Regions from separate parts of the Pseudomonas sp. T1.Ur genome, predicted to be linked through region 2. Evidence: riboswitches for the same ligand, from Rfam matches in the RefSeq annotation. Region 2 holds a riboswitch; each other region holds the start of a gene.
The links. Region 2 has a riboswitch for cobalamin ahead of M8Q45_RS14300 (CbtB domain-containing protein). Riboswitches for the same ligand answer to the same signal wherever they lie in the genome.
Positions count from the first base shown of each region.

Region 1: linked by a shared signal. The riboswitch ahead of cobO (cob(I)yrinic acid a,c-diamide adenosyltransferase) and the one ahead of M8Q45_RS14300 (CbtB domain-containing protein) in region 2 are both predicted to bind cobalamin.
Region 3: linked by a shared signal. The riboswitch ahead of cobW (cobalamin biosynthesis protein CobW) and the one ahead of M8Q45_RS14300 (CbtB domain-containing protein) in region 2 are both predicted to bind cobalamin.

Region 1 is NZ_JAMGSN010000001.1:3,987,253-3,991,089, forward strand. It holds gene M8Q45_RS17720 (cobyrinic acid a,c-diamide synthase CobB) at 1-901, opposite strand, end outside; gene cobO (cob(I)yrinic acid a,c-diamide adenosyltransferase) at 913-1,524, opposite strand; cobalamin riboswitch at 1,605-1,891, opposite strand; gene M8Q45_RS17730 (hypothetical protein) at 2,051-2,635, shown strand; gene M8Q45_RS17735 (PQQ-dependent sugar dehydrogenase) at 2,832-3,837, shown strand, end outside.
Region 2 is NZ_JAMGSN010000001.1:3,226,744-3,230,580, forward strand. It holds gene M8Q45_RS28625 (methyl-accepting chemotaxis protein) at 1-802, opposite strand, end outside; partial or broken gene M8Q45_RS28630 (MCP four helix bundle domain-containing protein) at 794-1,564, opposite strand; cobalamin riboswitch at 1,729-1,949, shown strand; gene M8Q45_RS14300 (CbtB domain-containing protein) at 2,048-2,236, shown strand; gene M8Q45_RS14305 (CbtA family protein) at 2,248-2,943, shown strand; gene M8Q45_RS14310 (cobalamin biosynthesis protein) at 2,940-3,344, shown strand; gene cobM (precorrin-4 C(11)-methyltransferase) at 3,412-3,837, shown strand, end outside.
Region 3 is NZ_JAMGSN010000001.1:3,121,032-3,124,868, reverse strand. It holds gene M8Q45_RS13770 (sugar diacid recognition domain-containing protein) at 1-361, shown strand, start outside; gene M8Q45_RS13765 (glycerate kinase) at 620-1,756, shown strand; cobalamin riboswitch at 1,917-2,142, shown strand; gene cobW (cobalamin biosynthesis protein CobW) at 2,243-3,307, shown strand; gene cobN (cobaltochelatase subunit CobN) at 3,311-3,837, shown strand, end outside.

The sequences.
Region 1 (3,837 bases), 760 kb from region 2:
CGTTTAGCGCCAGGGCGACGTGGTGCAGTTCGGGATAACCGCCAGGCAGGTAAAGGCTGTCCGCCTTGGGTAACTGGGTATCGTGAATCGGCGAAAAGAAACTCAACTGCGCGCCCATGGCCCGCAGCAGATCGAGGCTCGCGCCGTAAGTGAAGGCAAACGCCTCGTCCCTGGCGACAGCGATGCGCACACCGTCGAGCCACGGCTCAACAACGCTCACCTCCGGAGCCGCGAACTCAACGCTGGGCGGCAGAGCCACTTCACAGCTGCTGGCCAACGCCTCGGCGGCAGCATCCAGGCGAACGTCCAGGTCGTTCAACTCACTGGCCTGGACCAGTCCGAGATGACGGCTTGGCAATTCGATGCCGGTTTCCCGTGACAACGCGCCATACCAACGCAAGCCTTCGGTCAGGCTGCCTTCGAGCAACTGCGCATGACGCAAGGTCCCGACCCGGTTGGCCAAGACCCCGGCGAACGGCAGGTCCGGTTGATAACGCGCCAGGCCCAGGGCCAAGGCGCCGAAGGTCTGGGCCATGGCCGTGCCGTCGATCACCGCGAGTACCGGCACGCCGAAATGCCGCGCCAGGTCGGCGCTGGACGGCGTGCCGTCGAACAGTCCCATCACGCCTTCGATCAGGATCAGGTCCGCTTCCGCGGCGGCTTCCCACAGCAGTCGGCGACTCTCCTGCTCGCCGACCATCCACATGTCCAATTGATAGACCGGCGCGCCACTGGCTCGCTCAAGGATCATCGGATCGAGGAAGTCGGGGCCACACTTGAACACCCGCACCTTGCGCCCCTGGTTGCGATGCAACCGTGCCAGGGCGGCGGTGACGGTGGTCTTGCCCTGGCCGGACGCCGGGGCGGCGACCAACACCGCCGGACAGTGGCGACTGGTCATCGGCGCATCGCTCACAATTCGACGCCTTTCTGCGCCTTGATGCCGGCCTGGAACGCATGCTTGATCATGCCCATTTCGGTCACGGTATCGGCCAACTCGATCATCTCGGGCTTGGCGCCGCGACCGGTCACCACCACATGCTGCATGGGCGGTCGGGCTTGCAGATCGCTCAGGACTTGATCGAGGTCGAGGTAGCCGTGCTTGAGGGCGATGTTCAGTTCATCGAGTACCACCAGGCCAATGGCCGGGTCGCTGAGCAACTGACGCGACACAGCCCAGGCGGCTTCGGCGGCGGCGATGTCGCGCTGGCGGTCCTGGGTTTCCCAGGTGAAGCCTTCGCCCATGACATGAAAGCGCACCTGCTCCGGGAAGCGGCGGAAAAACAGCTCCTCGCCGGTGCTGTTGCGCCCCTTGATGAACTGCACCACGCCGCACTGCATGCCATGGCCCATGGCCCGGGCCAGCATGCCAAACGCCGAACTGCTCTTGCCCTTGCCGTTGCCGGTCAGCACCAGCAGCAGGCCGCACTCGTTCGGCGAGTTGGCGATGCGCTCGTCAATCACGGCTTTCTTGCGCAGCATGCGTGCCAGGTGGCGTTCGTCGCGATCGGGCGTGTCGGTCATGGGGGAGCTCTCCGTTGGGACTGGATAACGGCGGGCGGGCAAAAAGAGGACGGCAATGAGCCTGGCATCGCCCACCGTGATGCCGTTGGATGAATCAGGCCGGTCTCCGGGCTCATGAGCGGCGTAACGCCTGGCTGCGCGCCTTCCCATGTCAATGGACACAGTGGTGAGTGGCCTGTGTGGCGAGTTCTGTCGGTCAACTTCGGCGTCATCCGAACTTGAACTGACGAACCCACCACACAGGCCACAAGCGCAGCGTTGACTCATTTACCGTTGCGGGGGCAGCGCCGGGTTTGTGTGCACGCACCGGCTTCCCTGTTTCACCCTATCGGCAATGCCATAGAGCACCTGAAACAAGCCGCGAAGGTTAGAGGGTTGGGGGTGGAGCGTCAATTAAAGCCGCGACGGCCATCACCTGGGACATTGGCCCGGATCAATAAACTGACGTCAATCTTGTGTGATGCTGCGGCAAGTGATATCAAAGAGACACCATGACCCGATATCACAAGAACAAGAGGGCAAACGCATGCAAGGCATGATCATCAGCAATCCGAACCTGGAATTCCTGCGCCCGGTACTGGAACGCTGGTTCGACTGTATCGACCGCTACAACGCCGTGCGCGGCGATAACGACACACCTTATTGGCACGATGAAAAAGCCAACCTCGGGTTGCTGTCGGCCGCCGCCTGGATGGCTGAGATGGTCACGCTGCAGGACGCGTCCACGCGCAAACAGAACGAAGAAGGCGAACGCAGCGCCCGCGCCGACCTGTTGATTGCCAGTACCGATGAACGCGCCTTCATCCAGGCGACCCAACGCTGGCCGAAGGTCAACAACCTGAACCTGACCCAACCCTTGCTGGAAGCCACCAGCGACGCCAAGCGCATCAGCTATGCCAGCGACTTGAGGCTCGGCTGCCTGTTCGTCGCCCCGCAAAAAAACCAGCAAAGTGCCACGCCGGAAGAACTGCAGGACATGATCGATGACCTGCAGAAAGAAAACACCTGCGCGGTGGCCTGGTATTTTCCCTATGCCTATCGCAAGTTGCGCAACGAAACCGGGCACTATCACCCTGGCGTCGCGGTGCTGTTCAAGCAGGCCCATGGTTAACGCCACACAAAAAACTGTGGGAGCGAGCTTGCTCGCGATGGCGGGTTATCAGTTGCGTCAGGGTCGCCTGACACACCGCTATCGCGAGCAAGCTCGCTCCCACAAGGATCGCTTGGCTGAATGACCACCCACCGTTGAACCATCCCCCGTCTACGCTTCTCTATGAATAACCACATGCATTCATAGGGAAGCCCGCATGCTCAAGCCCTCTCATCTTTTGATCGTCGCCCTTGCTACAGGGCTATTCGCTTGCGGCGAGTCTTCCACCTTGCAGGTTTCCGACGGCATCGGCCCGTCGCCGAAACTGCCCGAGCCGAACAAGACCCTGATCCCCACGGTGAATATCGCCGAAGCCGTCGGCTGGCCGGACGGCGCCAAGCCAACCCCGGCCCAGGGCCTGGACGTCGTGGCGTTCGCCGAGGGGCTGGATCATCCACGCTGGCTCTATGTCCTGCCCAATGGCGATGTACTGGTGGCGGAAACCAACGCACCGCCCAAGCCCGACGATGCCAAGGGCATTCGTGGCTGGGTCATGAAAAAAGTCATGGGACGCGCCGGCGCTGGGGTGCCAAGCCCCAACCGTATTACGTTGCTGCGCGACGCAAACCATGACGGCGTTGCTGAAACCCGGACGATCTTCCTGGAAAATCTCAACTCACCGTTCGGCATGACACTGGTAGGCAGTGACCTGTACGTGGCCGATACTGATCGGTTGATTCGCTTCCCTTATAAGGATGGCGACACGAAGATCACGGCACAGCCGACCAAAGTGGTCGATTTGCCGGGCGGCACGCTCAACCACCACTGGACCAAGAACGTGATCGCCAGCCAGGACGGCAGCAAGTTGTACGTCACCACGGGCTCGAACAGCAACGTTGCGGAAAATGGAATGGAGGCGGAAGAAGGTCGCGCGGCGATCTGGGAGGTGGACCGGGCCAGTGGCGCTCATCGCATTTTCGCCTCGGGCTTGCGCAACCCCAACGGCCTCGCATGGGAGCCCCGCAGTGGCGCGTTGTGGACCGCGGTAAACGAACGGGACGAGATTGGCAGTGACCTGGTGCCGGACTACATCACCTCGGTGAAGGATGGCGGTTTCTACGGTTGGCCCTACAGTTACTACGGGCAGAACGTGGACATCCGGGTCGAACCACAAAACCCCGAGCGGGTGGCCAAGGCTATCGCCCCCGACTATGCCGTCGGCC
Region 2 (3,837 bases):
TGGCGTCGCTGGTCTGTTGCGCGCCGCTGGCGGACTGGGTCGCCAGGTCGCGGATGTTCATCAGGTTGCGATCCACTTCGCGAGAGACTTGGGCCTGTTCTTCGGAGGCGCTGGCAATGACCAGGTTGCGCTCGTTGATCTGGTGGATTGACTGAGTGATTTGCTCCAGCGCCACGCCAGCGGCCCGGGCCAGTTCCAGGGTGCTCTGGGTGCGCTGGTTGCTTTGCTGCATAGACTGCACGGCTTGGCCGGTGCCGTTCTGGATGCCCGCGACCATTTTTTCGATTTCCTGGGTCGATTGTGCGGTGCGATGGGCCAAGGCCCGGACTTCGTCGGCCACCACCGCGAAACCGCGTCCGGCCTCCCCGGCGCGGGCGGCTTCGATGGCCGCGTTGAGGGCCAGCAGGTTGGTCTGTTCGGCGATGGCGCGGATCACGTCCAGCACCTTGCCAATGTCGCGGCCCTGGACTGCCAAGCCCTCGATCATCGAGGCGGTGGCTTGCACATCGTGGGTCATGGTCTGGATCGCGTCGACGGTTTCCACCACCCGTGTACGGCCCTCATGGGCGGCCTGGGTCGACTGGTTCGACGCCTCGGAAGTCGACACGGCGTTGCGGGCGACTTCTTCGACGGCGGCGGTCATCTCATTGACGGCGGTGGCCGCCTGCTCGATTTCATTGTGCTGTTGTTGCAATCCCCGGGAAGATTCCTGGGTGACGGCGCTCAGCTCTTCGGCGGCGGCGCCCAGCTGGGTGGCGGAGCCGGCGATCTGCTCGATGGTCTGGCGCAGGCTGCCCTGCATCGCTGCGAGCGCCTGGAGCAACCGGGCGGGTTCGTCCTTGCCATCGTCGTCGATAACTGTGACCAGATTGCCTCCGGCGATGGTCCGGGCCGCTTCGAGGGCCCGGTTCAGGGGGGTGACGATGCTGCGAGTCAGCAAAAGGGCCAGTACCACGGTGGCGAGCGCGGCGATGACCGAGACGATGATGATGCCTGTGATTGCGCTGTCGTAGTGCTCGCCGGCCTTGGCCGATGCTTCGCCGGCGCCGGTTACGTTGATCGCGATGAGCTTGTTGAGTTGCTCACCCATCAGGTCGGTGCCTTCCTTGATCCGTGTATTGATGTGGGTACGCAGTTGATCGATTTTGTCCTGACGCGACAGCTCCAGCATTTCCTGCTGGGCCTGTAGGTATTTTTCAAGCGTTGCGGAAAAGGTTTTGTACAGTTCGGTTTCTTCCGCAGTAGCCGGCAACGCCGCATAGCTGTTGTTGGCCTTGTGCAGCTTTTCCACCAGCACGCCAATGCGAACCTCGGCCTCTTTCAGGCTGGCCGGGTCACGGTTCACCAATATGCGAAACGAGAGGATACGCATGCGCAGTACGTTTTCCATCACATTGGCGAGATAGCCAACGCTGGGGACCTGGGTCTGCTCCATGTCCAACGAAGCCTGGCGAATGACGGACATGCGATTGGCGGCGAACACGCCGAGCACAACGACCAATAGCGCAATGACGGCAAAGCCGAGAAAGGCTCGGGGGGCGATGTTCAAGCTACGTAGGGACATGGGAAGACCTCGGTGGTGGGTCGAGCGTCCATGCCGCCAGCGTATCGATTGGGATAATTGTGTGTACGCCTACCCCGTTATCGGCTGGGCTTGAGGCTTTTTGCAGGACGACGATGAAATATATTCCCGGCGTGTTCAATTGACGCCCCGCCCTCGCCCATGGTCTCCTGTGCGCCAGTTTGGGTGCCCTTCACAGGGTGAAACGGGAAACCGGTGAATCGTGTGCTTTACTTCAAGGCCACGTCAGTCCGGTGCTGCCCCCGCAACGGTAAGCGAGCGAAGCGTCGAATCCACTGTGCATGCGCATGGGAAGGTGACGCTTTCAGGCACGGCTCAGGCCCTGTCCCTCGTGAGCCCGGAGACCGGCCCATGACTCATTTTCAACAAACCCGCGGTGGGCGGGCGCTGTTCGAATCCCGGCGAGCCTTCGCCTGGGTTTTCATTGCGCTCGATCCGCCCGCTGACAGACCAGAGGGAAGCGCCATGTCGACCATCAGCAGCACCGCCCGCACCACCAGCACCACCGTCACCCTGAGCCAGCGACTGGGCGCGGCGGTCCTCGCCTCGATCCTCGGCGCGGGCCTGGTCTATTTCGCCGGTTTCTCCCACATCGAAGCGGTGCACAACGCAGCCCATGACACACGTCATAGCGCCGCGTTCCCGTGCCACTGAGTGCTGCCGACATGATCAAGCGTATCGCGCAAACCGCTGGTTTCAGCGGGCTCCTGGCCGCCCTGCTGTTGACCCTGCTGCAAAGTCTCTGGGTATCGCCGCTGATCCTCCAGGCGGAAACCTTCGAGAAGGCGCCGGCGACCGAGGTCCATGAACATGCCGCAGGGGCTGCACATACCCATGACGCCGAAGCCTGGGAGCCGGAAGACGGCTGGCAGCGCGTGCTGTCCACGACGGGCGGCAACCTTGTCGTCGCGGTGGGTTTCGCGCTGATGCTGGCGGGCCTGTACACCTTGCGCACGCCGACCCGTACATCCCAGGGATTGCTTTGGGGCCTGGCCGGCTACGCCACCTTCGTCCTGGCACCGACCCTCGGCCTGCCACCGGAATTGCCCGGCACGGCAGCGGCGGATCTGGCCCAGCGGCAGATGTGGTGGATCGGCACGGCAGCGTCCACGGCGGTGGGCATCGCGCTGATGGTCTTCGGTCGGCATTGGCTGTTGAAAGTGTTGGGCCTTGCGACCTTGCTGATTCCCCATGTCATCGGCGCACCGCAGCCGGACGTGCATTCCATGCTGGCCCCCGAGGCGCTGGAAACTGAATTCAAACTCGCCTCGCAATTGACCAACGTTGCATTCTGGCTCGCCTTGGGCCTGATCAGCGCCTGGCTGTTTCGCCGTGGCGCCCAGGCCCACCACGACGCATGAGCAACGGGCCGATCCTGGTGGTCGGCCTCGGCTGCCAGCGCGGTTGCCCGGCCAGTGCGTTGCGGGCATTGCTTGACCAGACCTTGCAGGCCCATGGCATTGCGCTCGATCACGTGCGGGCATTGGCCAGCATCGATCTCAAGCGTGACGAACCCGGGCTGTTGGAACTGGCCGGGCAATTGTCGTTACCGCTGACGTGCTTCAGTGCCGGGGAACTGGCTGGCTATCAAACACGGCTCAGCCATCTGTCCGAAATCGCCTTTGAGCGTACGGGCTGCCACGGCATCGCCGAAAGCGCCGCCCTGGCCCTGGCCGACCGATTGGGCACCTCCCCCGCGAGCTTGCTGGTTACCCGCCAGAAGGCTGCACAAGCCACGCTAGCATTGGCGGTTACCTCGTAACGCTTGATAATCGCCGCTGGAATCATGAGCGCTGCTCATGCACCCCCCACTCAACAGGAAACCGGTCATGACCGTCTTCTTCATCGGCGCCGGTCCCGGCGACCCGGAACTGATCACCGTCAAGGGCCAGCGGCTGATTCGCAGTTGCGCCGTGATCATCTACGCGGGCTCCCTGGTGCCGGCAGCCGTGCTGGACGGCCACTGCGCCGAACAAGTGATCAACAGTGCCGAGCTGCATCTGGAGCAGATTGTTGATCTGATCAAGACTGCCCACCTCAAAGGCCAGGACGTGGCGCGGGTGCACTCCGGCGATCCGAGCCTTTATGGCGCCATCGGCGAGCAGATCCGCTGCCTGCGGGAGCTGGACATTCCTTTCGAAATCATCCCCGGCGTAACCGCCACCTCAGCCTGCGCCGCCCTGCTGGGTGCCGAGTTGACCTTGCCGGACGTGTCGCAGAGCGTGATCCTGACCCGTTACGCGGACAAAACCGCA
Region 3 (3,837 bases), 110 kb from region 2:
GGCGTATGGTCGTGATGTCCTGCCGCAGTCACGCTTGTTGATCCTCAATCGCTATCGTCTGCCGGTGATGCTCTGGCGGCATCGCAGCGATGATGCGCTGGACGAGTTGTTGACCCCGTTGCGCAAAGTCATCGCCAAGGACAGCAACGGCCAACTGCTGGCTACCCTGCGAAGCTGGTGTGAACACGACGGCCAGAGCCAGGCCTGCGCCGACGCCCTGGGCATCCACCGCAACAGCCTGCGCTATCGCATGGAGCGCATTGCCGAACTCAGCGGCGTCGACCCGCTCAGGCTGGATGGGATGTTGGCGTTGTACTTGGGCGTCCAGCTGTTGCCACAGACCGTCGATACCCCCACATAACCTATGTGGGGTGCAATTGACTCATAACCCCGTGGCGAGGGAGCTTGCTCCCGCTGGGTCGCGCAGCGGCCCCAAAAAAGCGGCCGCTACGCAGCCGAGCGGGAGCAAGCTCCCTCGCCACAGATGCGCTGGCCACACGCTATGCGACCCAGCCTTTGTGAATTTGACCAATAATCCCCAGTGTCTTTTGTGCGGCGGACCGGCGTCACGGTTGCGGTCAGCTGGCAGCATGCTGTGCATCGGAACCGGAGAACAAAAATGAAAATAATCATCGCCCCCGACTCGTTCAAGGACAGCCTCAGCGCCCAGGGCGTGGCGGATGCCATCGCACAAGGGCTGGCCCAGGTCTGGCCGGACGCGCAGTTGATCAAGTGTCCAATGGCGGACGGAGGCGAGGGAACGGTGGAGGCGGTGCTTGCGGCCTGCCACGGCCAGTGGCGTGAAAACCGGGTCCGTGGCCCGCTGGGAGCCCCCGTCGAGGCCCGCTGGGGCTGGCTGGCGCAAAGCCGCACGGCAATCATTGAAATGGCTGAGGCCAGCGGTTTGCAATTGGTGCCACCGGGACAGCGCGATGCCTGTTCCAGCAGCACCTATGGCACCGGTGAGTTGATTCGCGCCGCCCTGGACGAAGGCGCCAGCCGGGTTATTTTGGCGATCGGCGGCAGCGCCACCAACGACGGTGGCGCCGGGGCGATGCAGGCCTTGGGTGTGGCGTTGCTCGACGACCAGGGCCAGCCGCTGGCGCCCGGTGGTTCGGCCTTGGACAAACTCGCGCGGATCGACCTGGGCGACCTGGATCCGCGCCTGGCCGGCGTGCGTTTCGAGATCGCCGCCGATGTCGATAACCCGCTCTGCGGCCCCCACGGCGCTTCAGCCGTGTTCGGCCCGCAGAAAGGCGCCTCCGCCGGGCAGGTGCGGCAACTGGACCGGGCGCTGGGGCACTTCGCCGAACATTGTGCCCGGGCGCTCGCCCGTGACGTTCGCGACGAACCGGGCAGCGGCGCCGCCGGGGGCCTGGGCTTCGCCGCCAAGGCGTTCCTCCAGGCGCAGTTTCGGACCGGTGTGGAAGTCGTTGCGCAGTTGACCGGCCTGGCCGATGCGATCAACGGTGCCGACCTGGTGATCACCGGTGAAGGCCGTTTCGACGCCCAGACCCTACGCGGCAAGACGCCGTTTGGCGTCGCCCGCATCGCCCGGCGCCACGGGGTGCCGGTAGTGGTCCTGGCCGGTACGCTGGGGGAGGGCTACGAAGCGCTTTATGGACACGGTATCGACGCCGCGTTTGCCCTGGCGAACGGGCCCATGACGCTGCAAGAGGCGTGCACCGAGGCGCCGCGCCTGCTGGCCGAGCGGGCCCGGGACATCGCCCGGCTCTGGCGAGTGGCGGCCCGCTGATTTTCCCTGCGGACGGTCGCCAGGACGCCCCGGTCAGCGGAGATTGCCTGCGGAGATTGACCCGCCCGCACACCCTGCGTAGCCTTGCGCCTTCGAGGTTCTTCGGCATGCGCCGAAGCTAGGGGCTGTATGAAATGTGTTCGCGCGAAGGCCAGACAAGGCGAAACGGGCGAGTGCGGATACCTTTTTTACAGAGCCTGAAGGGAACGCGGTCCAAGCCGCGGCTGCCCCCGCAACTGTGAACGGTGCTGTCTCTGCAAGGCCACTGTGCATGCCCTGTTACAACGGGCGCACGGGAAGGCGCAGAAAATTGCCAGCCCAGGCTTTGGATAAAGGCCTGCCTGGCCCGCCGTCAGCCAGGAGACCTGCCTCGACAACAGATTCTCACTACAACCGGGCGGGGTGATCCGGTGGCGAAATCTTCCGCGCACGCCTGTGCCTGCGGTTGTCGTCCCGTTTGCCCGCCACCTTGCCAAAGGGCATCCGATGAAAACACTGGCCAAACTCCCCGTCACCATCGTCACCGGTTTCCTCGGCTCGGGTAAGACCACCTTGCTGCGGCACATGCTCGACAACGCCCAGGGCCGACGTATCGCGGTCATCGTCAACGAATTCGGCGAACTGGGCATCGACGGCGAGATCCTCAAGCAGTGCTCCATCGGATGCACCGAAGAAGAAGCCAACGGCCGCGTCTATGAACTGGCCAACGGCTGCCTGTGCTGCACCGTGCAAGAAGAGTTCTTCCCGGTGATGCGCGAACTGGTAGCCCGTCGCGGCGACCTTGATCACATCCTCATTGAAACCTCCGGCCTGGCCTTGCCCAAGCCGCTGGTCCAGGCGTTCCAGTGGCCGGAAATCCGCAGCGCCTGCACCGTCGATGCGGTGATCACCGTGGTCGATAGCCCGGCCGTCGCCGCCGGCACCTTCGCCGCATTCCCGGACAAGGTCGATGCCCAGCGCAAGCTGGACCCGAACCTGGACCATGAATCGCCGCTGCACGAGCTGTTCGCCGATCAACTGGCAAGCGCCGACCTGGTGATCCTCAACAAAGCCGACCTGATCAACCCTGAAGACCTGGCAAAAGTCCGCCTGGAAGTCGCCGAAGAACTGCCGCCAGCGGTCAAGATCATCGAAGCCAGCAGCGGTCGCCTGCCACTGGACGTGCTGATCGGCCTGGGCGCCGGTTCCGAAGAGCACATCGACAGCCGCCACAGCCATCACGACCACCACCATGACGGCGATGACGACGACCACGATCACGATGCCTTCGATTCGATTTCCATCGAACTGCCCCAGGCTGACGAAAGCCTGCTGCTGGACGCGCTGACGCAACTGGTGGTCCAGCACGACGTGCTGCGGGTCAAGGGCTTCGCGGCGATCCCGAACAAACCGATGCGCCTGCTGATCCAAGGCGTCGGCACGCGCTTCGACAAGCACTTCGACCGCCAGTGGAGCGCCGACGAAGCACGCGTGACCCGGTTGGTGCTGATCGGCCAGGCGCTGGACGCCGGGCGGCTCGAAGCGCAGTTGCGCGCCGCCCTCAGCGTGTAAGCCATGCACCTGCTCAGGACCCAGCCCGGCGGTTTCGTGTCGGATGACAACATCGCCGACCTCGGGCAAACCCCCGCCGAACTGGTGGTCCTGTGCAGCGGCGATTCCAGCCTGGCGCTGCTGGCCGAAGCGGCGCGGCAGTTGCCGGACGACTACCCGCAGTTCCGCCTCGCCAACCCGATGCAGGTGCAGAACCACGCGTCGGTGGATCTGTATGTCGAAGACGTGCTGCAACACGCCAAGGTCATCTTGCTGTCGCTGCACGGCGGCATCGGCTATTGGCGCTACGGCATCGAGCGACTGATGGAACTGGCCGGACGCGGGGTGAAGCTGATCCTGGTGCCGGGGGATGACCGTCCAGATCCGGAGCTCAGCGACTTGAGCAATGTGCCTGTCGAAGATCGCGACCGGCTCTGGCAGTTTCTTCGCCAGGGTGGATTGGAAAACGCCCTGAACCTGTTCCGTCACCTCGGCAGCCAATGGTTTGGCCGCGACTATTCGTGGGGCGAGCCCCAGCCCCTGGCACGCAC